4 regions of the Symbiopectobacterium purcellii genome follow, and region 3 is predicted to be linked to each of the others. Evidence: predicted binding sites of a transcription regulator. Region 3 holds the regulator's gene; each other region holds the start of a gene.

Region 1 (8,075 bases), 1.2 Mb from region 3:
ACACGTTGCTGATTTGCCCGCTGTATTGCTTCATTGCCGGGACTTTCTGAATGGCGTACATCGGCATCAGGAACAGCAAGCAGGCGATAACCGGACCGCCCAGCGTTTCAATCATGCCCAGAATACTGGGGTTGAGCGTGGCGACAATCCAGGTGGTCACCAGCATAAACAGCGCCGTGATGCGGTTCAGTTTAGCGTGCCCGATGGTTTTTCCGCGACTGCGCAGCGATTTGATTATCATCCCGTTAAAGCCTTCTCCCGCACCCAGGTAGTGGCCAAGGAATGATTTGGAGATAGCGATGGTGGCGATAACCGGTGCCAGATAGGCCATGACCGGGTTATTGAAGTGGTTTGCCAGGTAAGACAAAATGGAAATGTTTTGCGTTTTGGCTTCCATCAGTTCCGCAGGGGACAGGCTCAGTACACAACTGAACACGAAGAACATCACGGTCAGTACCATCATGATATGGCTGTAGGAGAGAATGCGGGAGCATTTTGGCTCAGCATCGTCACCATACTCTTTGCGCTTGGCAACGGCAAAAGAGGAGATGATGGGGGAATGGTTAAAGGAGAATACCATTACCGGGATCGCTAACCACAGGGTAGACAATAGTCCATTGCAGGTTACGCTGCTGGTGAATGAAATATTATCAAAAATCGCTAAATTCCAATGCGGAACTAAATAAAATGCCAGCAGCATCAAGACCATGACAAAAGGATAAACCAGAATGCTCATGGCTTTTACAATCATGGCTTCGCCAAAGCGAACGATAAACATCAGGCCTAGAATTAATACCAAAGACAACACTGCGCGCGGCGGAGACGGTAAATGGAGTTGGTGTGTGATAAAGCTGTCTACTGTATTGGTTATCGCTACGCTATAAACTAACAGGATAGGGTAAATAGCAAAAAAGTAGAGCAGTGTGATTAATTTCCCTGCACCGGCACCGAAATGTTCTTCAACCACTTCAGTAATATCTTCTCCCCCTTTTTTACCGGATAAAACAAATCGACACAGTGCGCGGTGTGAGTAATATGTCATCGGGAAAGCAATAATTGCCATAATTATCAATGGAATTAATCCACCAATACCGGCATTGATCGGCAGAAACAGCACGCCCGCTCCAATGGCTGTCCCGTAAAGCCCGAGCATCCAGACAGTGTCGCTTTTACGCCAACCAGATGCGGGTGCGATGATCGCACTGCTTTCTTGGATTGTGCTCATAATTGGTTCTCCTTGGTGAACACAGTTTGCAAATCGTGTCAATATTGGTAATGGCACCAATGTTGTATAAATAATAAACATCGATGCGTTTTTATAACGCAATCGCATGTTAGAGAGTCAATACTGATTGTGGCGGCATTCTATATTGAGGCGGTCAGCGAATAATATTGAGATGATCACAGAAATGAATTGACGTGTTTTAATTTTATCAAAATTCGACCATAAATAAAATATCAATGATGATACTTTACGTTATTTATTTATAAGGTCTCTTATTTGATACTTTAACTTAATTTTTATGCCAAATAATAACCAATAATACCGTTGCTAATAAATAACGTTAATTTACCCGCGATTAATAATAGCCCTAATAATCCAGATGTCACGCCAAAATAAGACCATATAAAATGTGTGTGTTTATGGGGCGCACACAAAATAGACGGGCACATTCGGGAATGCATTTCCCACCGACGTAATAGTCATACGGTGGGAAATGTACAGCGGTTAAAGCGTTGCTTGTGCCCACTGCAAGCCGGAGTGATAGGCTTCAGGTAACAGGGGGACGAGTGACTGCAACGTGTGTTGTAGCTGAGTGCGATCGCTGTGCGTCAGGTTCAGGTGGCCCACTTTACGCCCAGGCCGTACTTCTTTGTCGTACCAGTGCAGATGAACCAGCGGCAGTGCCAGCCAGGCAGAATTGACGTCAGTACCGATCAGATTGATCATGACGGATGGGGCATCAATGACCGGTTTCGGCAACGGCAGATCCAGAATGGCGCGCAGGTGCAGTTCAAACTGGCTGATGGATGCGCCATTTTGTGTCCAGTGGCCGCTGTTATGCACGCGGGGTGCTAATTCGTTGATCAGTAAACGATCGCCCACGATAAAGCACTCCATCGCCATCACACCGACGTAACCGAGCGCGTTCATGATGGCGGCCAGCATAGTTTCTGCCTGTTGCTGCATGCGCGCATCCGGCTGCGGCAGCGCAACGCTGGCTCGCAGAATGCCCTCTTCATGCAGATTGTGCGTCAGCGGATAAAACACACAGTGCCCATCCGTACTACGCGCACCTACCATCGATACTTCGCCGGAAAACGCGATGCCCTGTTCCACGATGCATTCGCCATAGCACTCTTGCGGCAGGGTCGCTGCGGTGTCATGGCGTAAGCGCCACTGACCACGACCGTCATAGCCGCCTACGCGACGTTTGACGATGGCTAACTCACCCAGTCGACTGAAGACGCCAGGCCACTCTTGCGCTGAAGCCAGCAACTGCCAGGGGGCGGTAGGCAACTGCAACGAATCCAGCAACTGTTTCTGTGTCAGACGATCGGCCAGTCTCGGAAAAATATCGCGGTTAACAAAGGCTGCGTGCTCTGCCAACTCGCGCGTCAATGCGGTTTCCGGCCAGCGTTCAATCTCGGCGGTGATGACTGCGTGATGAAACGGGACGGATTCCGGTTCTGCATCCAGCCCCACCGGGTATACGGCAATCCCCAGGGGTTCACCAGCCTGACGTAACATACGACCCAGTTGGCCGTTTCCTAATACGCAAACGGGTTTCATGCCTCCTCCCGCGGATCGGGATGCGCCAGCACCTCATCGGTTTGCTGTTGGCGCCAGTCGGCAAGGCTAACGGCCAACTCACTATCGTGCAGCGCCAGAATCTGTGCGGCGAGCAGGGCCGCATTGGCGGCCCCGGCTTTACCGATAGCCAGCGTACCGACCGGGATGCCACGCGGCATTTGCACAATGGAGTACAGGCTATCAACGCCACTTAACGCTGCACTCTGAACCGGCACACCCAGCACTGGCACCAGCGTTTTCGCTGCCAGCATACCGGGCAAGTGCGCTGCGCCGCCTGCGCCCGCAATGATCACATCAAACCCGTTTTGTGCGGCTTGCTCTGCAAAGCTAAACAGTTTGTCCGGCGTGCGGTGCGCTGAAACGACTTCGGTGTGAAAGGGAATAGCGAGTGTGGTGAGAATTTCCGCAGCAAACTGCATCGTAGCCCAGTCACTCTTTGAACCCATGACGATGGCAATTTTTGCCGGGGCAGCGTTGGATGACATGCCTGTAGTGCTCCTGTGATATGACGTATTGAGACGCATGGCTGCGTCGGCCAGAAAACAAACGGCGCTCTGGCTGGAGGGCGCAGATCATACCATGTGCGTTCGGGAAGGAAAACGGTTGCGTAGGGGCCAATCGCAGTATTATTGCCGTTATACCCGTCATACTTCAAGTTGCAGGTGCGTTGGCTTTCCTCGCTCACCCCAGTCACATACTTGAGTATGCTCCTGGGGGTTCACTGCGTTGCCGCCTTCCTGTAACTCGAATTATTTAGGGTATAATGTCATCACAGGTTTGCCACAAAAGGCATAAAAAAAACGAGGAAATCAGAAGGGAAAGGAAATCAATGCAGTATCGTCTGCAGTGACTTTTATCATCCATCCTTGCTCATGCCAGGCACCCAGCACTGCACGTTGTGCTTCGCCGCTTTGCGTCATGACCCTGTGCAGCGCCGGTCGATGAGTATGTCCATGAATCAAGGTGTTAACAGCGCACTTCCGTAAACACGCCTGTACCGCCTGCGGATTAACATCCATAATCTGCTGCGACTTATGCTGGTTTGCCTGCTGACTTGCCGCCCGCATTTTTGCCGCCACGTTGAGACGCAAACGCAAAGGTAAACGCAGGAACAGCCATTGGATGATGGGGTTGTGTACCCGGCGGCGATATTTCTGATAGGCCGCGTCGTCAATGCACAGGGTATCGCCGTGCATGATCAGGATTCGGCGTCCATAACATTCCACGACTTGCTCGGCGGGGAGCAGCGTCATGCCTGCCTGCGTGGCGAAATGCTTACCCAGCAGGAAGTCACGGTTGCCGTGAATGAAATAACAAGGGACACCGCGTTGCTGCAACTGATGCAGCGCGTCTGCGACGTTGGCATGCAGCGGTTGCGGATCGTCATCGCCGATCCAGGCATCGAACAGATCGCCCAGGATATAGAGCGCATCCGCTTGCTGGGCATCACGCGCCAGAAAACGCAGAAAACCGGCGGTGATCGCCGGTTCATGTACGTTCAGATGCAGGTCGGCAATAAACAGTGTTGCCATGCTGCTGCGATTACTCGCTGACAGTTACGTGGGTAATTACCACATCTTCTTTAGGAACGTCTTGATGCATGCCGCTGCGACCGGTTGACACGTCTTTGATCTTATCAACCACATCCATACCGTCGGTCACTTCGGCAAACACGCAATAGCCCCAGCCGTCAGCACGCTCTGAGCGGAAGTTAAGGAAATCGTTATCCACCAGGTTAATAAAGAACTGTGCGGTAGCGGAGTGCGGATCGTTGGTGCGTGCCATAGCCAGCGTGCCACGGGTGTTTTTCAGGCCGTTATTGGCCTCATTGGCGATAGGCGCTTCGGTGGATTTTTGCTGCATACCCGGTGCGAAACCGCCGCCCTGGATCATGAACCCATTGATCACACGGTGAAAGATGGTGTTGTCATAAAAGCCGTTACGGCAGTAGTTTTCGAAGTTTTCCACGGTAGCAGGCGCTTTGTCTGCAAACGTGTTAATGACGATGTCACCGAAGTTTGTATGTAATGTAATCATAATGAGTAAACCCTGATAACCAGAAGGATGAGACATCAGCTGCCAGGCAGCGCAGTCTGCACAAAGGCTGAATAACCAAGGCGCTCTTATAGCATAACTGGCTGCGTGAGTCAGTATGGCGAGGTAACTATTCGCCGGGTAAATGTGGACCGCTTGGTTAAAAAGTAACACAATGTCAATAAAATTGATAATATGTCACGCATTTGAATTATTTTATTGAATAAAAATTTTCTTGTTGTAGATCAAACATTACTTATTTGGGAGTAGGATTTGCAATCAAGTCAGATTAGTCTTAAATGATTCGTATTACTGAGTTTACTAACAATACTAACAGGTGAATAATGCTGGGCTTAATCAATCGTGTACTGGATAAACCCGATGCAGGCAAACTGCTGCTGCGTCTCGCTTTTGGCATTTTGTTGATTTTTCATGGATGGCACAAAATGGTCGATGGGGTAGGTGCCATCGCGGGGATGCTGACAAATGCGGGATTACCGACGTTTATCGCGTATGGTGTTTTTGCGGGTGAAGTCATTGCCCCTGTCTTATTGATTCTCGGCATTCTGACGCGTCCCTCTGCTTTAGTGGTTGCCGGCACCATGGTGGTTGAGCAATTCCTGGCAGCTCCGGCGGGCTTTGTTTCGTTGGCGAAAACCGGTGCCTGGGGCGCTGAGCCGACAGCGGTATTCTTCTTCGCTGCATTGGCTATCGCACTGTTGGGCAGCGGGAAATACTCCGTGATGAGTAACCCGAATTTGCGCTAACGCTTCTTCGGTTTGCGAGCAGTAATATGAGACCCGGCGCGCCATTGCCGGGTTTCTGTTTTTTTAATCCTTATCAATTATCTTCCTATTACGCAGTCTCAGTCTTGCAATAGCCCGAGGTTCAGGTTTCAATACGCTGCTTGGCTTGCTGAACCGCCTTAAGGCGTGGTTCCGTTTGCTGCACATACTCCACTTCTCCCGCGAATATCATGGAATGTTTTGATGTTAAAGATTTTTAATACGCTGAGTCGCCAAAAAGAGGAATTCAAACCCATTCATGCCGGGAACGTGGGCATGTATGTATGCGGCATTACCGTGTATGACCTGTGTCATATCGGTCACGGGCGTACTTTTGTGGCTTTCGATGTGGTTGCCAGGTATTTGCGTTATTTGGGTTACTCGCTCAACTATGTGCGCAACGTAACCGACATCGACGACAAAATCATCAAACGTGCCGCAGAGAATGGAGAAAGCTGCGAACAGCTGACCTCGCGCATGATCGCCGAAATGCACGCTGATTTTGATGCGTTAAACATTTTACGTCCCGATCTGGAGCCGCGTGCCACACACCATATCGCCGAAATTATTGAGCTGGTGGCGCAACTGATCGCGCGTAAACATGCCTATGTGGCTGACAACGGTGATGTGATGTTTTCTGTCGACAGTGCGCCGGGTTACGGCGTGCTTTCTCGCCAGGATCTGGAACAGCTGAAAGCGGGCGCACGCATCGAGATTGCGGAAGTGAAACGCAACCCGATGGATTTTGTGCTGTGGAAAATGTCCAAACCGGGCGAACCACACTGGACATCCCCGTGGGGCGAAGGGCGTCCCGGCTGGCACATCGAATGTTCCGCCATGAACTGCAAACAGCTCGGCGAGCACTTTGATATTCACGGGGGCGGTTCCGATCTGATGTTCCCGCACCATGAGAATGAAATTGCCCAGTCGACCTGCGCCCATGACGGTCCTTACGTCAACTACTGGATGCATTCCGGTATGGTGATGATCGATCGCGAGAAGATGTCTAAATCGCTCAACAACTTCTTTACCGTACGCGATGTGCTGAAATATTACGACGCCGAAACCGTACGCTACTTCCTGATGTCGGGTCATTATCGTAGTCAGTTGAATTACAGCGAAGAGAATCTGAAACAGGCGCGTGCCTCTTTAGAGCGCTTGTACACCGCGTTGCGCGGCACCGATCCGGCGGCGACGGCACAAGGTGGCGATGCGTTTGAAACACGTTTCCGCACGGCTATGGACGACGATTTTAATACGCCGGAAGCCTACTCGGTGGTGTTTGATATGGCGCGCGAGGTGAACCGTCTGAAAGCAGAAGATACGGTGGCAGCGGATGCGCTGGCCGCCGCGTTGCGCCATGTGGCGGGTATTCTGGGGCTGTTGGAACAAGACCCGGAAGCCTTCCTGCAAAGCGGTTCTCAAGCGGATGGTGATGAAGTGCAAGAGATCGAAGCCCTGATTCAGCAGCGTAATGACGCGCGTCAGGCCAAAGACTGGGCGCTGGCCGATGTAGCGCGTGCGCGCCTGACAGAGATGGGGATTGTGTTAGAAGACGGTCCGCAGGGTACTACATGGCGTCGCAAATAACGTTATTGCTAATGCTATCGTGTTAAAAAATCGCCCGCGACGGTAACCCTTCGCGGGCGATTTTTATTGGATCTGACGTCTGGCTACCGCTTAGGGCACCACATTGACCGATTGCCCGGCAAAGTTGACCCGTTGCCCGGCAATGATTTTGCAGCGTTTACGCGTTTCTACCTGATCGTCAACGGTGACGTTGCCGTCTGCAATGGCGGCTTTGGCGGCGGCACCGCTTTCACTCCAGCCGAGCAGTTTAAGCAGATCGCACAGTTCAACGTGCGGGTGTTTATCGAGATGAAAAGTTTCCATAACATCCTGCTGTAAGAAAGAAAAAGGCGCGCCTTAGCGCGCGATGTTAACGTGATATGTGTGCGTTAACCGTAATCCGTGCCGTTACGCGTTGCCGTCGTGGTACTCTTCGCAGGCTTGCAGCGTATTTTGAATCAGGGTGCCAACGGTCATAGGGCCAACACCGCCGGGCACTGGCGTTATCAGCGACGCGCGCTCTTGTGCGACGGAAAACTCCACGTCGCCCACCACTTTTCCGTTGTCCAGACGATTGATACCGACATCGATCACGATGGCACCCGGTTTGATCCAGTCGCCAGGAATAAAGCCCGGTTTGCCGACCGCTACAATCAGCAAGTCGGCCTGCTCAACGTGCTGACGCAGGTTCTTGGTAAAACGGTGAGTCACGGTGGTGGTACAACCGGCCAGCAACAGTTCCAGACTCATCGGGCGGCCAACGATATTGGAGGCACCCACCACTACGGCGTTCAAGCCAAACATGTCTACGTTGTAACGTTCCAGCAGCGTGATGATGCCACGCGGTGTGCAGGCACGCAGCAGCGGGTCGC
Region 2 (8,075 bases), 2.4 Mb from region 3:
GTTGTATGACACCCAGGTGTCGATTTCCCACACCACCCGCGCCAAACGCCCGGGCGAAAACCACGCAGAACACTATTTCTTCGTTTCTGTGGATGAATTTAAGCGTATGATTCAGGAAGATGCTTTCCTTGAGTACGCCGAGGTGTTTGGCAACTACTACGGTACGTCCAAAGCCGCCATTGAGCAGGTGCTGGCAACCGGCGTAGATATTTTTCTGGATATCGATTGGCAGGGCGCAGAGCAAATCCGCCGCCGGATGCCGCAGGCGCGCAGTATCTTTATTCTGCCGCCGTCCAAAGAAGAGTTGGGGCGCCGTTTGCGCGGACGCGGTCAAGACAGCGATGAGGTGATTGCGCGACGTATGGCGCAAGCGGTGGCAGAAATGACACACTACGCGGAATACGATTATCTGATCGTCAACGATGATTTCGATCTGGCGCTGTCCGATCTGAAAACCATCATCCGCGCTGAACGCCTATTGCTGAGCCGTCAGGCATTGCGGCATGATGCATTAATCACCAAACTATTGGCAGACTGACATCACTTTCAGTATGATGCGCAGTCATTTTATTTCCTGTGGAGTAGCACATTATGGCACGCGTAACTGTTCAAGACGCTGTTGAGAAAATTGGTAACCGTTTTGACCTGGTGTTGGTCGCTGCTCGCCGCGCCCGCCAGATGCAAGCCGGCGGAAAAGATCCGCTGGTCCCTGAAGAGAACGACAAATACACCGTGATCGCACTGCGCGAGATCGAAGAAGGCCTGATCAACAACCAGATTCTGGATGTGCGTGAGCGTCAGGAACAGCAAGAGCAAGAAGCCGCAGAGATCCAGGCGGTCACCGCGATTGCTGAAGGTCGTCGTTAATCTCGCTACGGGTCGCCCTTGTATATCTTCGAAAGCCTCAATCTGCTGATTCAGCGCTATCTGCCGGAAGACCAGATCAAGCGCCTTCAGCAGGCTTATATTGTTGCACGTGATGCTCACGAGGGGCAGACTCGCTCCAGCGGTGAACCTTACATCACCCACCCCGTCGCCGTAGCCGGTATTTTGGCGGAGATGCGTCTTGACTATGAGACGCTGATGGCCGCGCTGTTGCATGACACCATCGAAGATACCCCGACCACTTACCAGGATATTGAACAACAATTCGGCAAGAGTGTCGCCGAACTGGTAGATGGCGTCTCGAAGCTGGACAAGCTGAAATTCCGCGATAAGAAAGAAGCGAAGGCGGAGAACTTCCGCAAGATGATTATGGCGATGGTGCAAGACATCCGCGTCATTCTCATCAAACTGGCTGACCGCACGCATAACATGCGCACGCTGGGTTCACTGCGCCCTGATAAGCGTCGCCGCATCGCGCGTGAAACGCTGGAGATTTACAGCCCGCTGGCGCACCGTTTGGGTATTCATCATCTGAAAACCGAGTTGGAAGAGCTGGGTTTTGAGGCGCTGTATCCAAACCGTTATCGGGTCATTAAAGATGTGGTCAAAGCCGCGCGCGGCAACCGCAAGGAAATGATCCAAAAAATCCTTTCCGAAATTGAAGGGCGGTTGAACGAAGCCGGTATTCCCTGTCGCGTCAGCGGACGCGAAAAACACCTCTATTCCATCTACTGCAAAATGCACCTGAAAGAGCAGCGTTTCCATTCCATCATGGATATCTACGCGTTTCGGGTGATCGTTAAAGAGCTGGATACCTGCTATCGCGTACTCGGGCAGGTGCATAGCCTGTACAAACCGCGTCCCGGCCGCGTCAAAGATTACATCGCTATTCCGAAGGCGAACGGCTACCAATCGCTGCATACCTCGTTGATTGGGCCGCACGGCGTGCCAGTCGAGGTACAGATCCGCACCGAAGACATGGACCAGATGGCCGAAATGGGTGTGGCAGCGCACTGGGCTTATAAAGAAGGTGAAAGCAGCACCACGGCACAAGTTCGCGCTCAGCGCTGGATGCAGAGCCTGCTGGAACTGCAACAAAGTGCGGGCAGTTCGTTCGAGTTTATCGAGAGCGTCAAATCCGATCTCTTCCCCGACGAAATGTACGTGTTCACCCCGGAAGGGCGCATCATCGAGCTACCGGCTGGCGCGACGCCGGTCGATTTTGCCTACGCGGTGCATACGGATATCGGGCATGCCTGCGTCGGCGCACGCGTCGACAGACAGCCCTACCCGCTCTCCCAATCGCTCAACAGTGGGCAGACGGTAGAAATCATTACCGCACCCGGCGCGCGCCCCAATGCGGCATGGTTAAACTTTGTCGTCAGTTCGCGCGCTCGCGCCAAAATTCGCCAAATGCTGAAGAACCTCAAACGTGACGATTCGGTGAGTCTGGGTCGCCGTTTATTGAATCACGCGTTAGGCAGTGGCAGAAAACTCAGCGATATTCCACAAACCAGCATCCAGCTTGAGCTGGATCGCATGAAACTCACCTCGCTGGATGACCTGCTGGCTGAGATTGGCCTCGGTAACGCCATGAGCATCGTCGTGGCGAAAAACCTGTTGGATGAGCAACCGTTACAGCAAGAACACACCGGTTTGCGCAAGCTGCCGATCAAAGGTGCAGATGGCGTATTGATTACGTTTGCCAAATGCTGCCGCCCGATCCCCGGTGACCCGATTGTGGCGCACGTCAGTCCCGGTAAAGGTTTGGTGATTCACCATGAGTCTTGCCGAAATATTCGCGGCTACCAGAAAGAGCCAGAAAAATTCATGGCGGTCGAGTGGGATAAGGTTACCGAACAAGAGTTTATCGCTGAGATTAAGGTCGACATGTTCAACCATCAGGGGGCATTGGCCAACCTGACCGCAGCGATTAATGCCGCCAACTCCAATATTCAGAGCATCAATACGGAAGAAAGGGATGGTCGCGTGTATAGCGCCTTTATCCGTTTGACCACGCGCGATCGGGTACATCTGGCTAACGTCATGCGCAAAATCCGCGTGATGCCGGATGTCATCAAAGTGACCCGTAATCGCAACTGATTGCCACCGTACCAGTGATAGCCCTGACGATCCCGGTCGCACACATGGCACCGGGATAACGCAAGAGACATCGTATGACACCAGAACGCTACGCCCGCATCCAAGAGATGCTGACCAGCCGTCAACCCGATTTGACGGTGTGTATGGAGCAGGTGCACAAACCCCACAATATTTCCGCTGTGATTCGTACCGCTGATGCCGTTGGCGTACACGAAGTCCATGCCGTTTGGCCCACCAGCCGCATGCGTACACTGGTGTCATCGGCGGCAGGCAGCAACAGTTGGGTACAGGTCAAAACACACCGCACTATCACCGATGCCGTCTCGCATTTAAAAACGCAAGGCATGCAGATTCTGGCGACCAATCTGTCTGCCAAGGCGGTCGATTTTCGTGAGGTCGATTACATGCGACCAACCTGCATCCTGCTCGGTCAGGAAAAAACCGGCATCACTCAGGAAGCACTCGCGCTGGCCGATCAGGACATCATTATTCCGATGATCGGTATGGTGCAATCCCTCAACGTGTCGGTCGCTTCTGCGCTGATCCTGTACGAAGCCCAGCGCCAACGTCAAAACGCGGGTATGTACCAACGTGACACAGGCATGCTCGATGACGATGAGCAGCAACGCTTGCTGTTCGAAGGGGGTTATCCGATGCTGGCGCGCGTAGCGATGCGGAAAAAACTTCCCCGTCCGCACATCGACCATCAGGGCCAGATCATTGCCGACACGGCATGGTGGGCAGCGATGCAATCCGCCGCCGAATAGCGAGACATCCCCATGAAAAGTCACCTGCTGAATAACCAACCGTTGAACACCCTCACGGGGGTCGGTGCCAGTCAGGCGGCTAAACTCGCACGCCTTGGGTTGGAAACCGTACAGGACGTGCTGCTGCACCTGCCGCTGCGTTATGAAGATCGCACCCATCTCTACGCTATTGGCGACTTGCTGCCCGGCATCTATGCCACGGTGGAAGGTGAGGTGCTGCGCAACGACATCGTCTTTGGCCGCAAACGCATGCTGACCTGCCAGATCAGTGACGGCAGTGGCGTGCTGACGATGCGCTTCTTCAATTTCAATGCCGCAATGAAAAACAGCCTGGCACCGGGCCAGCACGTTATCGCCTACGGTGAAATCAAACGTGGTAAGAACGGGGCTGAGATTATCCATCCCGAATACCGCGTGCAGGGTGACGCCCAGCAACCGGTAGAATTACAAGCCTCCCTGACGCCGGTTTACCCAACCACGGAAGGGGTGCGTCAGGCAACACTGCGCAAATTGACCGATCAGGCGCTGGAGCGTCTGGATGCACAGCCGATAGAAGAGCTGCTGCCGCAGGAGCTAAGCCGCGGCATGATGGGGCTGTCTGAAGCGTTACATACGCTGCATCGTCCCCCGGCGGGTACGCAACTGAGTGAGCTTGAGCACGGCAAACACCCGGCGCAAGTGCGTTTAATCATGGAAGAGCTGCTGGCGCATCACTTAAGCATGCTGGCGGTACGCGCCGGTGCGCAGCGTCACCGAGCCCTTTCACTGCATGCGCAGGACGCCATAAAAACGCAGTTGTTGGCCGCCCTCCCGTTTGCGCTTACCCAGGCACAAACCCGCGTCATCAACGACATTGAAGCCGACATGGAGAAGCCGTTCCCCATGATGCGTCTGGTACAAGGGGATGTCGGCTCGGGAAAAACGCTGGTGGCAGCCATGGCGGCATTGCGCGCTATCGCCAACGGCAAACAGGTGGCCTTAATGGCACCCACCGAGCTGCTCGCGGAACAACACGTCATCAACTTTCGTCATTGGTTTGAGCCCCTTGGCATTGAGGTCGGCTGGCTGGCTGGCAAGCAAAAGGGCAAAGCCCGCGTTGCGCAACAAGAGGCCATCGCCAATGGTCAGGTCAGTATGATCGTGGGCACGCACGCTATTTTTCAGCAACAGGTGCAATTTAGTGGGTTAGCGCTGGTGATTATTGATGAACAGCACCGCTTCGGTGTACATCAACGGTTAGCGCTGTGGGAAAAAGGGGTGGAACAAGGCTTCCATCCTCACCAGTTAATCATGACGGCAACACCGATACCACGCACGCTGGCAATGACGGCCTATGCCGATCTGGACACGTCAGTCATCGATGAGCTGCCGCCAGGCAGAACGCCGGTAACCACGGTCGCCATCCCCGATTCTCGTCGTGAGGATATTATCACCCGCGTCGATCGTGCCTGCCGGGAAGAAGGACGACAGGCCTACTGGGTCTGCACGCTGATTGAAGAGTCCGACCTGCTGGAAGCAAAAGCGGCTGAAGCCACCTGCGAAGGGCTGAAAGTCGCGCTGCCAGATCTGCGCATCGGATTGGTACATGGCCGGATGAAAGCACAAGAGAAGCAGGCGGTGATGCAGGCATTCAAACAGGGCGAACTGCAACTGCTGGTGGCGACCACGGTTATCGAAGTGGGCGTAGATGTGCCCAATGCCAGCCTGATGATCGTCGAAAACCCAGAGCGGCTGGGCTTGGCACAACTGCACCAGTTGCGCGGTCGCGTCGGACGCGGTGCCATCGCGTCTCACTGCGTGTTGCTTTATAAGACGCCGCTGAGTAAAACGGCGCAGCAGCGCTTGCAGGTGATGCGCGACAGCAACGACGGTTTTGTTATTGCGCAACGGGATTTAGAGATTCGCGGTCCCGGCGAACTGCTGGGAACGCGACAAACCGGCAGCGCCGAATTTAAAGTGGCGGATTTACTGCGCGATCAGGCACTGATCCCCGAAGTACAGCGCGTAGCGCGCCATCTTCATGCCCATTATCCCGAACATGCCAAAGCGCTGATTGAACGCTGGTTACCGGAGCGGGTGCGCTATACCAATGCCTAACGCCATAGGCGAGGCGCAGAAAAGGGGCGCGGATAGCCCTTGTCGCACTGCATGTGTATGTAAAGCCCTCCACCTTCGCGAAACGTTAAATTGCGCGTTACCACGATAAAATAATCGATGTTTTTTCACACATTGATAACGCGGCATTCAAAAAATCCCGACCGTCATCCGGCATAACACAAGATTGTTTTGTAATCGCTCCGCAAACGATTGCTTTTGCAAAGCAGATCATTAAAATGCCCTCTTTGCCGTTTCAGGACGCCCTTGATCATGACTACCACCACCACGGAACTGCCCCAAACGGAGACGCCAACCGCTGCGCCCCGTAACAGTGAACTGATTTATCGTCTGGAAGACAGACCGCCGTTAGCGCAAACGTTGTTTGCCGCCAGCCAGCATCTTCTGGCTATGTTTGTGGCGGTGATTACCCCAGCCCTGTTGATCTGCCAGGCACTCGGTTTGCCCGCGCAGGATACCCAACACATCATCAGCATGTCGCTGTTCGCTTCCGGCCTGGCGTCCATTCTGCAAATTAAAACCTGGGGTCCGGTAGGATCGGGATTGCTTTCTATTCAGGGCACCAGCTTTAACTTTGTCACCCCGTTAATCATGGGTGGTCTGGCGCTGAAAAATGGCGGTGCCGATGTGCCCACCATGATGGCCGCACTGTTCGGAACCCTGATGGTGGCCTCTTTCACTGAAATCATCCTTTCCCGCTTCCTGCATCTGGCGCGCCGCATCATCACGCCGCTGGTCTCCGGCGTGGTCGTGATGATCATCGGTCTGTCGCTGATTCAGGTGGGATTAACATCAATCGGCGGCGGCTTCGCCGCCATGAACGATCACACCTTCGGCGCCCCTAAAAATCTGGCACTGGCCGCTATCGTACTGCTAGTCATCATCCTGCTGAACCGCCAACGCAACCCCTATCTGCGCGTCGCCTCTCTGGTGATTGCTATGGCGGTCGGGTACTTTGCCGCCTGGGCGATGGGGATGCTGCCGCAAGACACCTCGGCCACACACACCTCGGCGATCATGATCCCGACACCGCTCTATTACGGCCTCGGCTTCGACTGGAACCTGTTAATCCCGTTGATGCTGGTGTTTATGGTGACCTCACTGGAAACCATCGGTGATATCACCGCCACCTCCGACGTTTCCGAGCAGCCGGTTAGCGGCCCGCTGTACATGAAACGCCTGAAAGGCGGCGTGTTGGCTAACGGTATGAACTCCTGCCTGTCCGCCATCTTCAACACCTTCCCTAACTCCTGCTTCGGCCAGAACAACGGCGTTATTCAGCTGACCGGCGTCGCCAGCCGCTACGTGGGTTTTGTGGTAGCACTGATGCTGATCGTACTGGGCCTGTTCCCGGCAGTCAGCGGCTTTGTGCAGCACATTCCTGAACCAGTACTGGGCGGCGCAACCATCGTGATGTTCGGCACCATTGCAGCCTCTGGCGTGCGCATTGTTTCACGCGAGCCGCTTAATCGCCGCGCCATCATGATCATTGCGCTGTCGCTGGCTGTCGGCCTGGGCGTCTCACAGCAGCCGTTGATTCTGCAATTCGCGCCGGATTGGCTGAAAACCCTGCTTTCCTCCGGCATTGCCGCAGGGGGGATTACCGCGATTGTTCTGAATCTTGTCTTCCCGCAGAAGAAAAATAAAACCAGGCAGAGGCAATAGCGTCTAACTTGGGTATGATAAAACGGCCAGTGTGGAAACACTGGCCGTTTTTTATTGTCTGTAACCACGGTTAAGTATTGAGACGCAGGAAGAATTGCGGCATAACACAAGTGCTCACGATGACAAGGCATGGACTGATACGATGAAATTTCTCGGGAAACTACTGCTCACCTTGCTGTTGCTAGCCCTGTTGGCATTGGTCATCGTTTACGTTGTGTTGCAAACCCACTGGGCCGCCAGCCGCGTCACTTCTTGGGTGAATGACAATACTGACTACCAGCTAACGCTCGGAAAAATAGAGCATAACTGGTCAGAAGCCGACCATATCGTGTTTAACGATGTCACCTTTGGCGTCAAAGGGCAGCCGTTGACCCTTGCGGCACGTAAAATGTCCTTTGGTGTAAGCGCACGGCAGCTGACAGAACCGAGCCACTTTGCCAGTCTTGAACTGGAAGGCGGTACCTTGAATCTGCTGCCTGGCAGCAACATTGCCGTTCCGTTCATGGCCGATGTGCTGCAATTGCGCACCATGGCGCTCCA
Region 3 (8,075 bases):
GTCGGCTTTCAGTAACAGAAAACTGACACATTGCGATTACAGGAGTCTTACATATGATGAAGCGTTTACTTGTGATTACTTTAGCCGGTATGACATTGGCGGGCTGCGCCAACACCAGTTCGCTTTCCGGTGACGTTTATCGCGCCTCTGAAGCCAAACAGGTTCGTACTGTAACTTATGGCACCATCGTTTCATTACGACCTGTACAAATTCAGGCTGGCGATGAGAATGGCACCATGGGCGCTATTGGTGGCGCAGTGCTGGGTGGGTTCTTGGGTAACACCATCGGAGGTGGATCGGGTCGCTCACTGGCAACCGCAGCAGGCGCGGTGGCGGGTGGCGTAGCGGGTCAAAGTGCACAAGGTGCGATGAACCGCGTTCAAGGCGTTGAGTTGGAAATTCGCCGCGACGATGGTACCACCATCATGGTTGTACAACGCCAGGGCGATACCCGTTTCAGCGTGGGCCAACGTGTTGCCATGTCCAGCAACGGCCAAAACGTGACAGTTGCACCACGATAAACACCCCCTGTTTTCTGTTATCACCACCAGCACGGTGGTGATAACCTAGATTATTGCTTAGATCAATAATGTCACTTCACATGAAAAACTCATTCTGACAACGAGCGGCCTCAATCGTACAGGCAATAATTGCGCTGGCTCAAAACACGTCGGGTACAACACGTTTTTAACGAAAAATAGCACATTGTCTAAGAAAGATACCAAAAGGTATATCCTCTGCCCAGGCTAAAACCCATCAGTTTTTTCAGTAAAAAACATCCACACGACATCAATAATTCACCAGAAATAGGGTTCAGGTAAAGGATCGCAGCGTGATGCCATGTTTGAATGCAGCGCAGTATTCAATTCGGCTTGATGGACATTTATTCTACCCAAGCATTATTTTGTCTGATGATGCTTCAATGACGACTTTCATGACTCTCATGTAAAGCGAGAATATTTTTCTCCAAGCGGGCAATAAGGCCCGTCAGGGCACTGACTTCCTGCCCCGATATACCCAGCAATATCTCACCACGCGTTTGGCTTATCACATCGTCCACCGCTTGGATGATCGGCTCTGCCGCATCGGTCAACGCGATGCGCTTTGCGCGCCGATCGTGAGCACAAATACTTCGAGTAATCAACCCCTTCTCCTCTAACTGATCCAAGGTTCTTACCAGCGATGGCTGCTCGATGCCAATGGCTTTTGCCAATTGAATCTGCGACTGTCCAGGAGGCAGTTGGTATATATTATGCAGTGTAGCCCAATGGGTTTGGGTTAATTCCAGTGGTTTCAGACGAAAATCAATTAATGATCGCCACACCCGAACCAATCTGGCCAAATCAGAACCTAACGGCAATTCCATAACACCTCCTTATTATTAGCGTACTAAGTTATATCCCTGGATTGCAATCAACTCTGATTTTAAAAAAAATGAAAAAGGTGCTCTGCTTAATAATTTATCGATAAATAGCGGTAACCACGTTGCTGTTATACCAAATATATTCACCTTGAGGAAATTCTCTCAACGCGTGCAGTGGAAAAGATTGTTCTCTCTACATTATGCAACATAAGTTATTAGAGCCCACAGCACACTACTCATCGTTGAATAATGAGGGCTGCTGCCACTCGCTATTCAGTGTCGCTTTTTCCGAACGAACCATCCGTTTCTCGCGATGCCTGCAAAGCCTTAGCACGTCCTGTTTTTGCGTATCGCTCATTTCCCCCCAGGAGAAACGCTCACTGCGACTGCGAAAGCAACCCAGACAATAACCGCGCGCATCCGTTTGGCACACGCCACGACAGGGGTTGGGAACAGCAAAAAGCTCAAGTTGTTCAGGCACTGCACCTCCGCTATCCATCACGTTCATTGAAGCGTTACAGGGCGACAATGGCAAGCTTTAGGTGTAGAGCGGCGCTGGTTGTAAACGATACTCAGTATTATATATTGTAGCGCCGAAGATTTCTCTAGCGACACTATTTATTTGGCTTGTTATTAATATACCGCAAAGCTATGGCATAAATGTGATTGCCGTCTACTGTGGCACCTTAAGTGTGCCTTCTACATCAAGGGTTTGGACTCAACCTCGTTACAACGGTATACTTTGTAACGAGCCTTTGCGCTGTCGCCCCGGTGATGGCGGTCAACCACAGTAGTCAATCGAGGATATTATGCGCTTACTTCATACCATGTTGCGTGTTGGGGACTTACAACGCTCAATCGATTTTTACACCAAGGTACTGGGGATGCGTTTGCTGCGAACCAGTGAAAACACCGAATACAAATACACGCTCGCCTTCGTCGGTTATACCGAAGAGAGCGAAGGGGCCGTCATTGAACTGACGTACAACTGGGGCGTTGATAAATACGATTTGGGTAATGCTTACGGGCACATCGCACTGGCGGTTGAAGATGTTGCCGCAACCTGCGAGCGTATTCGTCAGGCAGGCGAAAAAGTGACGCGCGAAGCTGGCCCAGTTAAGGGCGGCACCACGATCATTGCCTTTATCGAAGATCCCGATGGTTACAAGATTGAGCTGATCGAAAAAGCGCAATCAGGAAACGGGCTCGGCAACTGATTGTCAGACGATGCTCTGCGGCGGCTTCTGCCCGCCGCTTTTTTGCTTTCTCTCTTCCCCTTCTCTCATATATGTCGTTCATGTCATTGCGCTCGCATTCCTTTCAAGGCGTTCAAGACATCAGGTTTACTGCATTGGTGGCAGGAATTTGCCATAATGCGCGCTGCATTTAGTAAATGATTAAAGAGAACATGGCTGATAAAAATAACCTGAACGCACTGAGTGGCCGTTTCCGCGGGTTTTACCCGGTTGTTATTGATGTTGAAACCGCAGGGTTCAACGCGCAAACTGACGCACTGCTGGAAATTGCCGCCATCACGATGAAAATGGATGATAACGGTTGGTTACAGCCCGATGAAACGTTGCATTTTCACGTCGCGCCATTCGAAGGCGCGCTGCTTGATCCCGCAGCGCTGGCGTTTACCGGCATTGATCCCCACAACCCATTGCGTGGTGCCGTCTCTGAATACGAAGCGCTGCATGAAATATTCAAAATGGTGCGTAAAGGCATTAAAGACAAAGGCTGCAATCGCGGGATTATTGTCGCCCACAACGCCAACTTTGATCACGGTTTTCTGATGGCGGCGGCAGAACGCTGCGGACTCAAGCGCAACCCGTTCCACCCCTTTGCCACCTTTGACACCGCCGCACTGAGCGGATTAGTGCTGGGACAAACCGTATTGGCGAAGGCCTGCATGACCGCTGGCATCGCCTTCGACTCCGCGCAGGCACACTCAGCGCTTTATGATACCCAGCAAACCACGGCGCTATTTTGCGAACTGGTGAATCGGTGGAAGCGACTGGGCGGTTGGCCACTGCCCCTGGAAGATCAAACAGTCTGAATTCTCCGAGTGGGGTCATCAACAAATTTGATACCCAAAAAAAGGGGACCACGGTGCTGGGTCCCCTCTTTAACCTCAAATACCGGCGGAATACCCGCCAACAGGCGCAATTTACTGCGCGCTGTCTCCATCCTGCGGTTCACGGTATTTGTCTGCGGTTTCTTTGATCAGTTGCTGCAATTCACCACGTTGATACATTTCAATGATGATGTCGCATCCGCCAACCAGCTCACCGTCAACCCACAGTTGGGGAAAGGTCGGCCAGTTAGCATATTTCGGCAGCTCAGCACGAATATCCGGGTTTTGCAAAATGTCCACATAGGCGAAGCGTTCACCGCACGCCGACAGTGCCTGTACAGCCTGGGCGGAAAAACCGCAGCTCGGCAACTTCGGTGAACCTTTCATGTACAACAAAATCGGGTTTTCTGTAATCTGGCGCTGAATTTTTTCAATCGTTGTCGTCGTCATGCTTTTTGCTTCCTCAAACGGTGTTTCTGCGAGCCATCACGCTACCCCATTCCTGTCGGAGGGATCGCTCGGCATCATTATGTAACGGAGTATTATCGCACCATTGTCGCGTATGCGCTTTGTCATCCAAGTGATTGCAAAGCGCATTTACCGTTGCGTCATTGTAGCGAGAGCGGTGATGACAAAAAAACGCCATTTTTTGTAGGGTTTTTCCTGCCACCGTTCCCCCTCAGTCCCCTCGGTGAAATATGCCGCAATAAATGATGATATTTACAGCGGGAAAACAATTATTAACGTTTTCTCATGATTCTGTTAAGCGAAAAGGTGATTTCCTGCTTTTTTCTCATGGCGTTTTCGTGAATACTGTTCGAATTGAGCGAGTTAAGGATTGTATTCGGTCTCTTTTATCATGCGCGTATTTATTACTCTGATCTTTGTTTTCTTCAGCCATCTGTTTGTTAATGTTGCTCAGGCAGCTCCGCATACCAATGCGGAAAAGAAAGCCAGCGCCAGCACGGATGACAAACACCTGAAAAAAAACCAGACCACCAAAACCGCTAAAAAGCCACAAACCCCACCGGAACCACCGAAGAAGAAGACAACGCAGGAAAAAGCTAAAACGCAGCCAGAAAAAAAGATCGTTGAGAAAAAGGCCGTTGAGAAAAAAACCAAGATAGCGCAAAGCACGAAACCGACCAAAACGACCACCACTAAAAAAAGTTCTGCTGACGTCGACATCAAGAGTATCGCGTCAAAAACCGCGTCATCCCGCTACCACAGTGCAACGCCCGCAAAACTGGTGAAGGGGCTCAAAAAAGGGGCTGATGCCACTGAAAAGAAAACGGCGGCAATAAAACCAGGCACCAAGAAAGCGGGCAAAGAGGTAGTACTCAGTGAAGCGCATAAGCGCCGTTATCAGCATGCAAAAATGACGGCAATGAACAAGCTGATGAGTCAGATCGGTAAACCTTATCAATGGGGTGGCAACTCCCCCTATACCGGTTTTGACTGTAGCGGCCTGGTCTATTATGCCTACAAGGATGTGGTGAAAATCCCTATCCCGCGCACCGCCAATGAAATGTATCACTTGCGCGATGCAGCCCCCATCAATAAGGGTGAACTGGAGATTGGCGATCTGGTGTTCTTTCGCATCAACGGTCGCGGCACCGCAGATCATGTCGGCGTTTATCTCGGCAATGGTAAGTTTATTCAGTCACCGCGAACCGGTGCCGATATCAAGATCAGTAAGTTGAGTGAAGACTACTGGCAGGAACACTACATTGGTGCACGTCGCGTGGTGACACCACAAACGATTCGGTGATCGCCAAATCGACATGTTATCGATAATAAAGACCAGGTGATGCCTATGCAGCCTGGTCTTTATTTTAATCGCGATCAGTTCAACACGGCAACAAAGCTAAATACCATGATCATGACTAACGCCCCAACCGTGGTCATTAATGACATTTTAAAATCAGTATTCATTCTATCTCCTTGAAACACAGAAACGCGTAAACGTTGCCGCCGCACCGGATGCTTCGTTGTTTCCTGCACACCAATACCGCAGCACAATGATGCTAAAAGATCATTGTTACACATTTTATAGGGAAAATCTCCGATCCCGGCTGCACTAATTAAATCAATTAACCCTTTCACTTTCGCGGTAAATCAGCCAAAATTCGCAGTTTACCGTGCGCTGCGTCGGTGTCCGAACACGTCATCTTCGATGGGATCAACACGTCCCCTTTAGGTACAAAGTACGTCGGCAGTCTCCTTCTGATATCCTGTTTATACCATCGGAAAGAGAACATTACGCAAAAGCAAACGATTAACAAACTATATACTGCCGTAACAAGTAGGTTCAGGAGTCATGTTTAGATGGCAACGATCAAAGATGTGGCAAAGCGTGCTGGCGTTTCAACAACAACCGTCTCTCACGTCATCAACAAAACACGTTTCGTCGCCGAAGAGACCAAAACGGCCGTGCGGGAAGCCATCAAGGAATTACACTACTCCCCGAGCGCAGTGGCTCGGAGCTTAAAGGTCAATCACACCAAATCCATCGGATTGCTCGCCACTTCGAGTGAAGCGCCCTACTTTGCGGAAATTATCGAAGCGGTTGAAAACAGTTGTTATGCCAAAGGCTACACCCTGATTCTGTGTAACTCGCATAATAACCTGGAAAAACAGCGTGCTTATCTTTCCATGCTGGCGCAAAAACGGGTCGATGGCCTGTTGGTGATGTGTGCGGAATACCCGCCTGAACTATTGAGCATGTTGTCCGATTACCGCAGCATTCCCATGGTGGTAATGGATTGGGGTCAGGCACACAGTGATTTTACGGACACCATTATAGATAACGCCTTCGAAGGGGGATATCTGGCTGGGCGCTATCTGATTGAGCGCGGCCACCGCGACATTGGTGCCATTCCCGGTATTCAGGAACGCAACACGGGCAGCGGACGTTATCTGGGTTTTCTCAAAGCCTTGCAGGAAGCGGATATCACAGTTCGCGATGAATGGATTGTTCAGGGGGATTTCGAGCCGGAATCCGGTTACAAAGCCATGCACCAGATTTTGGCGCAAAAACAGCGCCCGACCGCTATTTTCTGCGGCGGCGACATCATGGCTATGGGCGCTATCTGCGCGGCTGATGAATTGGGGCTACGCGTACCGCAAGATATTTCCGTGATTGGCTACGATAATGTTCGCCATGCACGTTATTTCACCCCAGCCTTAACCACGATCCACCAGCCAAAAGAGCGTTTGGGCCAATCGGCTTTTACCATGCTGCTCGATCGCATCACCAGCAAGCGCGAAGATACACAGATGATTGAGGTTCACCCAACGCTTATCGAGCGTCGCTCTGTGGGTGACGGCCCTTCCCGCGACTACCGCAGTTGATGCTCAAGACGGTTTTCTTATATACCCTAAATAATTCGAGTGACAGGAAGGCGGCAAATGAGCGACAACTCCGTCTGGAACAGATTTGAACAGCGCAAGCGCTGGCCCGAAGGGTGAATCTCAGGGATGAGATTCATTAATCCCGATGAGCTTACTCGGTTAAGTGATTCGGGTGACAAACCTGCCCGGAGCAGATTTGAACGCCGCGTGCGGCGGCCTCGTAAGCGGTGAGGCCCAGGGATGGGCCGAATAATGAGTGCAGACAACGCACCTGCAACGTGAAGTATGACGGGTATAGCACGTTGATTTGTAAATTCTTCATGACTGCATCAATCAATTTTGACTTGTCCTCTGATTGAAGCAGTCATACACTGTTTTTCATTCGGACAATATCCCTACACTTATCCTTATTATAACGAACGCACGACTGCGTATCAGGATATATGCCCCTACGTGTTACTACGTACCGGCGTTGACACTTCATTCCCTCTGGGTATCCAGAGAGTAGACGATGGATGTTATGCCCGCTGCCACTGTGCAACGGGCAAGCATAAACGGCTGCGCACGAATGCAACCGCTTACAATTTGAACAACGGGTAACTTGCCCGTGATTCGAACACGCTGTGTACAAACCGCAGCGTTCGGGTTGATGAGAGACTATCTATGCTGTTCCTTGCAGCGCTGTCTGGCAAGGTTGGGAGAAATTATGAGTTCATCATATGTAGAGGAACTGGCAGAACATAACACGTCCTGGTTCCGGATCGTACACGCGTTATTAGCTATCGCCGATATTAAAATCAATGGTTCACGCCCGTTTGATATCCGGGTACGTAACCCCGATTTCTACAAACGCGTTCTGCGTGAAGGCTCACTGGGGCTCGGGGAAAGCTATATGGACGGTTGGTGGGAGTGCGAGCGTTTAGACTGCTTTTTTCGGCGTATCTTACGTGCAGGGCTTGAGAAAAAAGCCCCCCATCACCTCAAAGACATTTTCCATATTGTCGCTGCACGCTTGATTAACCTGCAATCCCGCAAGCGGGCCTGGATCGTCGGCGAGGAGCATTACGACCTGGGCAACGATCTGTTTAGCCTGATGCTCGATACACATATGCAATATTCCTGCGGCTACTGGAAAGAGGCCACAACCCTTGAGCAGGCGCAACAGGCCAAACTGCGCATGATTTGCGAAAAGCTTCAGCTTCAGCCAGGCATGACACTGTTGGATATTGGCTGTGGCTGGGGCGGGCTTGCCGCTTATGCGGCACGCCATTATGGCGTATC
Region 4 (8,075 bases), 1.4 Mb from region 3:
TGCCGATGACATCGTCGATACCTGTGTCGAAACCATCATTCAGACCGCTCAGACCGGTAAAATTGGTGACGGCAAGATTTTTGTGTTTGATGTGGCACGCGTGGTACGTATCCGTACTGGCGAAGAAGACGAAGCGGCTATCTGATGCTGTAGCCACGATCCCCGCCGAGCGAGGATCGTGGAACATTCTGTCAAGGTGCGGTGGGTGTCCAGCCCGCCAGAACCTTTTCCTTGCTGTATTCTGCGGCCTGCTCTGCGGTAAGTTGACGTCGCCCGTCATTTTTTTCTGCGCCCGCACCGGTTGATTGGTATTCGAAGAAACGCGAATCCTGCGGCTGGAACCAGATTTTCTCGCCTTTGATATCTTTGCCGGACATTTTATCCCAGCCGTAGATCACATCGTCCATTTGGGTGTTGATAAACACCGTTTGTCCGATGGCGTTAGGGTCGGCATAGCGGCCATCAGGGAAGGTGGTCGTCGGATGCCAGGGGCGACCGAGCGCATAGCTTTTCGCGGGGACATTGCTGCCTTCTTTGAACACCCGGCTGTTAGTGATCACCAGACCGTACTTCTGGTTGATATCCGTGCTGGGGGCGGTCAGGTAGCCATAAGATTCATCACCGGGATTAACGCGCGTGCGTGCGACGATATCGCAATCATCAAATAGCGCGGTACCGTTACCGAAAATAAAGTCTACGGTGCCGCTGATACGGCATTTCTCAAAGAAACTGCGGCCCCCTTTGACATACAGCGTGTCTTGATAACTCACCAGGCTGACATCGTGGAAGTAAGCACGATCGCTCTTCTCTGCCACCAACAGTGCCACAGCCTGGGTGTCTTTTATCCTGGTTGGGTCATCACTCTTCTTGGCTTCATTACCCAGATAGTCGAAATCGTTGCGGATGGTGAGCGTGCGGGCACTGAAATCAGGCGCATCGATCTTCACCGTATAGCTGCCGGAGGTGCCCCATTTGGAACCATCAGGCTTCAGTGCCCCAGCGGCAGTATCTACGGCAATAATGGTGTGGTCGCGGTCTTCGCCTTTAAAGTGCACGTTGGGGCGGGTAATCACCAGGCGCTCGTGGTAAGTGCCTTTTTTGATGTAAATAACAAACGGCGTGGTATCGGCAGGCGCGCTGGCGATGGCCTCACCAATGGTTTTAAAGGTGTTGGGTGCAGCAGGTGCCGTGGCAGAAACTACCGCGTTAACATCTGAGCTGGCAATGGCGTGCTGCCAGGGGGCGGCCACCAGAACGGCCAGCGCAATCGCGCCTGAAAGAGGTTTAAACATACCGATCATTCCTTAACTGTAGTGTCCGAGAGGTAAAACCCATCCGTTCGCACGATGGGAAAGCGCCCCTGAGCAAACGCTCAGGGGAGTAAAGCCTTAGTGTTTTTTCTTAAGCAGATCATCGGCCAGCGGGCGCAGTGTGTCGTCGGCGCGAATGCTGTCTGCGACGATCTCGGCCACGGCAATCGCGCCTTTTTGTTGGAAATGGGTAGTATCCGGTTTGCTGGTGCTGCCCGCCTGATCCTTGTAGTACGGGTAGCGTTTCGGATCGATCACCAGCCAGTACTGTTTCCAGTGATGTCCGTTATCCCGGTTAGCCAGTGCAATGGTATCGGGTTCAACATCCAGCAACGGGACATTGTTGGCTTTCGCGGTGTCTTTGATGGTTTGGCTGTAGTCACCGATAAAGGCAAAGCCGTTTTCAGCATTTTGCCGGGTAAAGTGGCTGTGAACGGCCGGGGTGCCATCTTTGCCTTGCGCATCTTTCACGCGGGTTGTCGGCGTTAACAGCACCGGGATCATCTGATGCTGGCGGGCATAGGTGATATAGCGTTCCAGCGCGTTCTGGAATGACATGTCAGGTTTACCCTGCGGGAATTGGCGCTTGCCTGCTGCGTCGTTCGGGTAGGTACACAGGTTGCCGACATCCGCTGCGCCGCGTACCGCTCTGGCACCGTTACAGTTCTGATCGTTATGGCCCATCTGAATGAAGATGTAGTCGCCGGGCTGCATCAGCGGCTGCATCTGTCGGAACCAGCCTTCATAGAAGAAATCGCGCGAGCTGCGTCCAGCACGGGCACCGTTGATCACTTTGACGCTTCCGTCATGGCGGAATTGCTGTTCAAACACCTGTGCCCAGCCCATGCGTGGGAAACGCAATTTCTCGTAGTTGGCAGCGGTGGAGTCACCAACGATAAAGATGCGCGTCTTGGCCTTTTTGATCTCATCCAACTGACGACGGGCATAGCCGTAATCCAGCCCTTCGTAGCTGCCATCGGCGCTAAGCCCGACGATCGGTCGGAACACGCTGTCCGTCAGTACGGTGTGGCCCGCTTGTCCGCTGTCGTTATGGTAGTTGCGGTTGTGATTGACCACCTCAACCAGTTGGCGAACGGCTTTTTGCTGCGTTGCTGGGTAGTGCAGGGGATCAAATTGTGCAGGGTTAGTGATGCCCGCCTGTTTTAACGCGGCACCGAAGCCGGCATGAAACACCGCATTAGCCTGTTTCCAGGTTGCCGCCGAGAGCGCTGGCGTACCGGCGTCATCGGAGAGTTGCTGCGGGCCAATGTAGCCTGCCGCCGCGGCCATGTCGGAGGCGATGCGATCGGTAAACGGGTTGATGTTGGCGGTGTTGCCTTTACCCGATTGGGCGGTTGGCAGCAACGCGCTCAGGCAGATGGCGCGCGCCTGATTGTTCAGCAAACAGTTATTGCCGCCAGACTCGACCGCAGACAGGCGCAGCGGTGCCGTTAATTCAGACACGTCTAACTGGTAGTGGCCCTGCTCATCCGTTTGCGTTTGGCGACGGTGCCCTTGTTGGTCGCGCACAATAATGGTGGCAGGCAGGCGCGCATCGCGGTGTGCAACGATACCTTCGAGCGTGGTGTGTTCTCCCAACACCGTGGCGGGCAGCGTTTCGCTAGCCGGTGCGGCATTCTTTTGTGCATGGGCATAGCCCACGGAGGCGCTAATCAGCAGCGCGAGCGTAATGCGGTGAGAAAATCGTGTAGACATGGTCAGATACATCCCTTGTAGCAAAAAGTAGTAAAAAAGACGACTTCGTTTTGGTGGTGTGCAACAGGCTTGCCGCAGTGCTAATGATTCTTACACAAACTCCTTGTCAGTTCGGCCAAAAAAGTGGGATGCAGACAGGCCGCGGAGCAAATCAAGAAGCTAAAACTGCGTTTTTTTAAAATGAAGCGTTATTTTAATTATGGCGTGGCGGATTTTTGTGATCGATACCGTTTTTTATCATCAGCGTATCGGGTGGGAGCATAAATTTGTGATCGTGGATAAGATTACCGCGCGTGCGTTTGCCCGCGCGGTAGCGGCTTGCGTGTCAGTGCATCACACGACTTTATGGGGGCCAAAGCATTCGTAATGTAACTGTGAGGGCGCAATGCCCACGGCGAGGAGTTGCTGCGCGACGAATTGCATAAAGGCCACCGGACCGCACAGATAAAAGTGCATGCAGGAATTGGTCAGGCGGTACGCCAGTTTGTCCAACAGCATGACGCCTTGATAGTGAAAATCTTCACCGGGGCGATCGTTTTTACCGGGTTGGCGATACCAGACGTAACGCGTCAATGTGGGCCATTGCTGGTTAATTTGCGCCAGCTCATCACCAAACGCATGCACATCGCCGTTGTCAGCGGCGTGCAACCACAGGATATCCGCCTCATGCGTCTGCTCTTTTAACTGGTGCAGCATACTGAGTAACGGTGTTTGCCCTACGCCCGCAGAGATAAGCGTGACTGGCGTGGTAGGGGAGGCCGATAAACAGAAATCTCCGTGGGGCGCTGCCAGTGAAATAATATCGCCTTCCTGTGCAATGTCATGAAGATAGCTGGAAACGGTTCCCTGCTGCTCGCGTTTGACTGCAATACGGTAAGTGCGACCATTGGGGGCGTGCGTCAGGGAATATTGGCGAATCTCCTGATGAGTGAGACTGTTGTGGCGGATGTAGACTGCCAAATACTGGCCGGGTTTAAAATCCACCACCGGTTTGCCATCGACAGGTTCCAGCGTGAAACTGGCGATCAGCGCACTCTGCGCCTGCTTGTTCACGATGCGAAAGGGGCGAGTACCTTCCCAACCGCCGGGCTGGTTAGTCGCATCCTGATAAATGGCGCGTTCACGCTGAATAAAAACCTCAGCCAATACGCCATATGCTTTGCCCCAGGCCGCCAATATCTCCTCGCCGGGGCTAAACAATTCGTCCAGCGTGGCCAGCAGATGCTTGCCAACGATGCCATATTGCGCCGGCAGGATCGAGAAGCTGGTATGTTTCTGTGCGATACGCTCTACCGCAGGCAGTAGTGACGAGAGGTTATCAATGTTGGCCGCATAGGCGCAGATAGCGTTGAATAAGGCTTCTCGCTGATCGCCATTGCGCTGATTACTCATGTTGAAGATGTCTTTCAGTTCAGGATTGTGGCTGAACATGCGCTGATAAAAATGGGCGGTCAGTGCCGGGCCGGTTTTTGTCAGCAAGGGCAGGGTTGATTTTACGGTAGCGATGGTTTTTGCGTCTAGCATGGTGACTCCAAGTGGCTTTATAAGATGTATTTTTAATGCATCTTATTCGAGCGTTGTCGCGTTGTAAATCCCTGCTTGGTGTTGGTGTTTATTGTGTCGATGGACACACAAAATGAAGAAAGTGCAGGATGCAGATGAAGAAAACTCCCTTGCCAGCGTACGAAGTCATTAGGCCGCTAAGCCTTGTGCTGCTTGGAGCTAATCGTTTGCGTAAAAACCTCTGTCAAGCCCTATCATGCAAGGGGATAAACGGTTTACACTATAGGCCAATACCCGTTGCGGGCATTTTTACTGTACATATAGTTAGCTGAGTCAGGAGATGCGGATGTTAAAGCGTGAAATGAACATTGCCGATTACGATGCCGAACTGTGGCACGCGATGCAGCAAGAAGTGGTGCGTCAGGAAGAGCATATTGAACTGATAGCGTCAGAAAACTACACCAGCCCACGTGTTATGCAGGCTCAAGGGTCTCAGTTAACCAACAAATATGCCGAAGGATATCCCGGCAAACGTTACTACGGCGGCTGTGAATACGTTGACATCGTAGAGCAACTGGCGATTGACCGCGCTAAAGCGCTGTTCGGTGCTGACTATGCTAACGTGCAACCGCACTCCGGTTCTCAGGCCAACTTTGCCGTGTATACCGCACTGCTGCAACCGGGTGATACCATCCTGGGGATGAACCTGGCTCACGGCGGCCACCTGACCCACGGCTCTCCGGTTAACCTGTCTGGCAAACTGTATAAAGTGATTCCTTACGGCATCGATGAAAGCGGTAAAATCGATTACCAAGAAATGGCTGAACTGGCACAAACCCACAAACCGAAAATGATCGTAGGCGGCTTCTCTGCTTACTCTGGCGTGGTTGACTGGGCGAAAATGCGTGAAATTGCTGACAGCATTGGTGCTTATCTGTTTGTGGATATGGCGCACGTTGCGGGTCTGGTCGCGGCTGATGTTTACCCTAACCCGGTTCCCCATGCGCATATCGTCACCACCACGACCCATAAAACGCTGGCGGGTCCGCGCGGCGGCCTGATTCTGGCCAAGGGCGGTGATGAAGATCTGTATAAAAAACTGAACTCGGCTGTCTTCCCTGGCGGTCAGGGTGGCCCGTTGATGCACGTTATCGCCGGTAAAGCGGTCGCACTGAAAGAAGCGATGGAACCTGAGTTCAAAGTTTACCAGCAGCAAGTAGCGAAGAATGCCAAGGCCATGGTTGAGGTGTTCCTGACGCGCGGTTTCAACGTGGTTTCCGGTGGCACCAGTAACCACTTGTTCCTGCTCGATCTGGTCAGCAAAGACCTGACCGGTAAAGAAGCCGATGCCGCTCTGGGTCGCGCTAACATTACCGTTAACAAAAACAGTGTGCCGAACGATCCGAAGAGCCCGTTTGTGACTTCCGGTATCCGTATCGGTACGCCAGCGGCAACCCGTCGTGGCTTCAAGGAAGCAGAAGTGCGTGAGCTGGCAGGCTGGATCTGTGACGTATTGGATAACATCAATGACGAAGCGACCATTGAACGCGTGAAACAAAAAGTCCTCGCTATTTGCGAGCGTTTCCCGGTTTATGCCTGATCGCCAGTAACCTGTAAGTTAACGCCAGCCTTTGGGCTGGCGTTTTTTTTACCGCTTTTCCTCACTATCTTCGCGTAACCCTCTGATATCCAAGCCCGTGCGCGCTCAGCGCAAGAATCAGAATATGAAAGTTTTCTCCCACGCCCCGTCTACCCTTTGAGACAGTTCTTATCGCAAACGCGTTTTTTCCATGAAGGTTGCTTCTAATTAATAACGGTAAATCATTTTTATTCATCGTTATTAATTAAAAGGCTATCGATATCAGAGGATTGATTAAATATCAATTAGTTATATTATTTTGGGAGAAGTGCCGGATGAGGTCTTCGTCATTCAAAGTCAAACCGTTGGTGGTGGCAGTAAGTGCCGTACTAGGTGTTCTTTCTACTTACCCATCCTCCGCTGCATCGATAGATGTTTCCACCAGCCAAGGTGGTCTGAGCATTACAACAGCACAGGATTATCTGAGCATCACCAATACCGGTACCCTCACCGGAACCGATTTTGGCATTACCAATACGTCGACCATTGGCTCGCTCAGCAATGCTGGTGTTATCACAGGCAATGATGGGATTTACAACACCGGGTCGATCGGTCCGATAACCAACTCCGGTTTAATTTCTGCCAGCGACAATACCGGCCTTTGGAGTGATGCGGGTAACATTGATTCGCTGTTTAACACCGGTACCATCTCGGGACATAAGGGTGTTTACCTCGAGAACAACAGCTTTCTGGGTGAATTCAACAACTCGGGATATATCGAGGGTGATGAAGATACGGCCGTTTTAATCAGCGCCAGTAACCTGTGTTCTTTCGAGAACTCCGGTGAGATCAGTGGTGACCAAGGCGTGGTGCTGGAAAAGGATTCCATGCTGTATGAACTGGTTAACTCGGGTACGATTTCCTCTGATAACGATGCCGCTCTCCTGCTCAACAGTTCCAGTATCTATTCCATTAGTAACACCGGATTGATTACCGGTGATGCGGGCATTGTTCTGGATAATGATGCCAACGTATCGTCATTAATCAACGGCGGCACCATCGATGCAGGCTTAGGTATTGGCGTGTTTGGTGAAAATGTCGAACAGGTCAGTTCGATAGGCTCGATTTCCAACACCGGCCTTATTGATGCTGATGACGGTCTGATTGTGGCGGGTGGTGGGTATGTCGGCACCTTCTTCAACTCGGGTACCCTGAGTGCCAACCTGGGCATCGGTGCATTTGGTAATCCAGAAAATGCCGTCAGTACGATCGCCGCGATTAATAACAGCGGGCTGATTGACGCCGAGGATGGTCTGGTGGTGGAAGGCGGCTCCTATGTTGGGACATTCTTCAACTCTGGCTCTATCGATACCAATATCGCTATGGGTATTTATAACGGCGGTACCCTTGGATCGCTCAGTAATGAAGGCATTATCGGCGGTGAGTTAGCCGCGCTTTCCATTGATGGCGGAAGTATCGGGTCGATTTATAATGATGGGGTTATTGCAGGAAATATCTACTCCACCAGCGGCCTGACCTTCTTTGGTGGCAAAGATGAAGACGTCGGTACGTTGACTGGCTATGAAAAAGGCAGTATCGGCACCATTTCCATTGCAGCCGGCGACCTGACTTTTGTCACGGGCAGCACAGTGCTTAATGACAATGTCATTCTGGGGGAAGGCCAACTGGTGAACGGCTCCGCTCAGCTGATGGTCAACAATGTGCTCACGATCGACGGCGACTATCAACAGGGCTGTGGTGCCAGCCTGCTGTTTGGCGTCAATAACTACCTTGCCACCAACGGTGACATTAACTCCTACAACGGGTATGGCCGCCTGGTCGTATCAGGCAGTGCCAATATCACCAGCGGATCTAACGTGGGGCTAATGGGCAACGGCCAATATGCGTTTGCTCAAGGGCAGCGCTACGTGGTGATTCGGGCAAACAGCGAGGGTACGGATTACAAC

Evidence for each region. The regulator PurR, encoded in region 3, represses purine synthesis genes. The targets are predictions, from matches to a motif close to CANGCAAACGTTTGCNTG.
Region 1: the regulator PurR is predicted to act here: its motif matches at 3,408-3,425, upstream of purE (5-(carboxyamino)imidazole ribonucleotide mutase).
Region 2: the regulator PurR is predicted to act here: its motif matches at 6,052-6,069, upstream of K6K13_RS20950 (nucleobase:cation symporter-2 family protein).
Region 4: the regulator PurR is predicted to act here: its motif matches at 4,746-4,763, upstream of glyA (serine hydroxymethyltransferase).

The regions. Positions count from the first base shown of each region.
Region 1 is NZ_CP081864.1:3,147,517-3,155,591, reverse strand. Features, by position in the region: gene K6K13_RS14855 (HAAAP family serine/threonine permease) at 1-1,225, opposite strand, end outside; gene purK (5-(carboxyamino)imidazole ribonucleotide synthase) at 1,730-2,794, opposite strand; gene purE (5-(carboxyamino)imidazole ribonucleotide mutase) at 2,791-3,300, opposite strand; gene K6K13_RS14840 (UDP-2,3-diacylglucosamine diphosphatase) at 3,625-4,347, opposite strand; gene ppiB (peptidylprolyl isomerase B) at 4,358-4,852, opposite strand; gene K6K13_RS14830 (DoxX family protein) at 5,194-5,616, shown strand; gene cysS (cysteine--tRNA ligase) at 5,839-7,224, shown strand; gene ybcJ (ribosome-associated protein YbcJ) at 7,315-7,527, opposite strand; gene folD (bifunctional methylenetetrahydrofolate dehydrogenase/methenyltetrahydrofolate cyclohydrolase FolD) at 7,612-8,075, opposite strand, start outside.
Region 2 is NZ_CP081864.1:4,505,661-4,513,735, forward strand. Features, by position in the region: gene gmk (guanylate kinase) at 1-538, shown strand, start outside; gene rpoZ (DNA-directed RNA polymerase subunit omega) at 592-867, shown strand; gene spoT (bifunctional GTP diphosphokinase/guanosine-3',5'-bis pyrophosphate 3'-pyrophosphohydrolase) at 886-2,988, shown strand; gene trmH (tRNA (guanosine(18)-2'-O)-methyltransferase TrmH) at 3,063-3,755, shown strand; gene recG (ATP-dependent DNA helicase RecG) at 3,768-5,852, shown strand; gene K6K13_RS20950 (nucleobase:cation symporter-2 family protein) at 6,123-7,535, shown strand; gene K6K13_RS20955 (AsmA family protein) at 7,678-8,075, shown strand, end outside.
Region 3 is NZ_CP081864.1:1,914,086-1,922,160, reverse strand. Features, by position in the region: gene K6K13_RS09005 (outer membrane lipoprotein) at 54-521, shown strand; gene slyA (transcriptional regulator SlyA) at 920-1,366, opposite strand; gene K6K13_RS08995 (DUF1289 domain-containing protein) at 1,596-1,844, opposite strand; gene gloA (lactoylglutathione lyase) at 2,173-2,580, shown strand; gene rnt (ribonuclease T) at 2,772-3,422, shown strand; gene K6K13_RS08980 (Grx4 family monothiol glutaredoxin) at 3,534-3,890, opposite strand; gene K6K13_RS08975 (C40 family peptidase) at 4,300-5,211, shown strand; gene cydH (cytochrome bd-I oxidase subunit CydH) at 5,286-5,546, opposite strand; gene purR (HTH-type transcriptional repressor PurR) at 5,769-6,794, shown strand; gene cfa (cyclopropane fatty acyl phospholipid synthase) at 7,501-8,075, shown strand, end outside.
Region 4 is NZ_CP081864.1:3,277,393-3,285,467, reverse strand. Features, by position in the region: gene glnB (nitrogen regulatory protein P-II) at 1-145, shown strand, start outside; gene pemA (pectinesterase PemA) at 192-1,292, opposite strand; gene paeY (pectin acetylesterase PaeY) at 1,389-3,026, opposite strand; gene hmpA (NO-inducible flavohemoprotein) at 3,360-4,550, opposite strand; gene glyA (serine hydroxymethyltransferase) at 4,876-6,129, shown strand; gene K6K13_RS15385 (autotransporter outer membrane beta-barrel domain-containing protein) at 6,444-8,075, shown strand, end outside.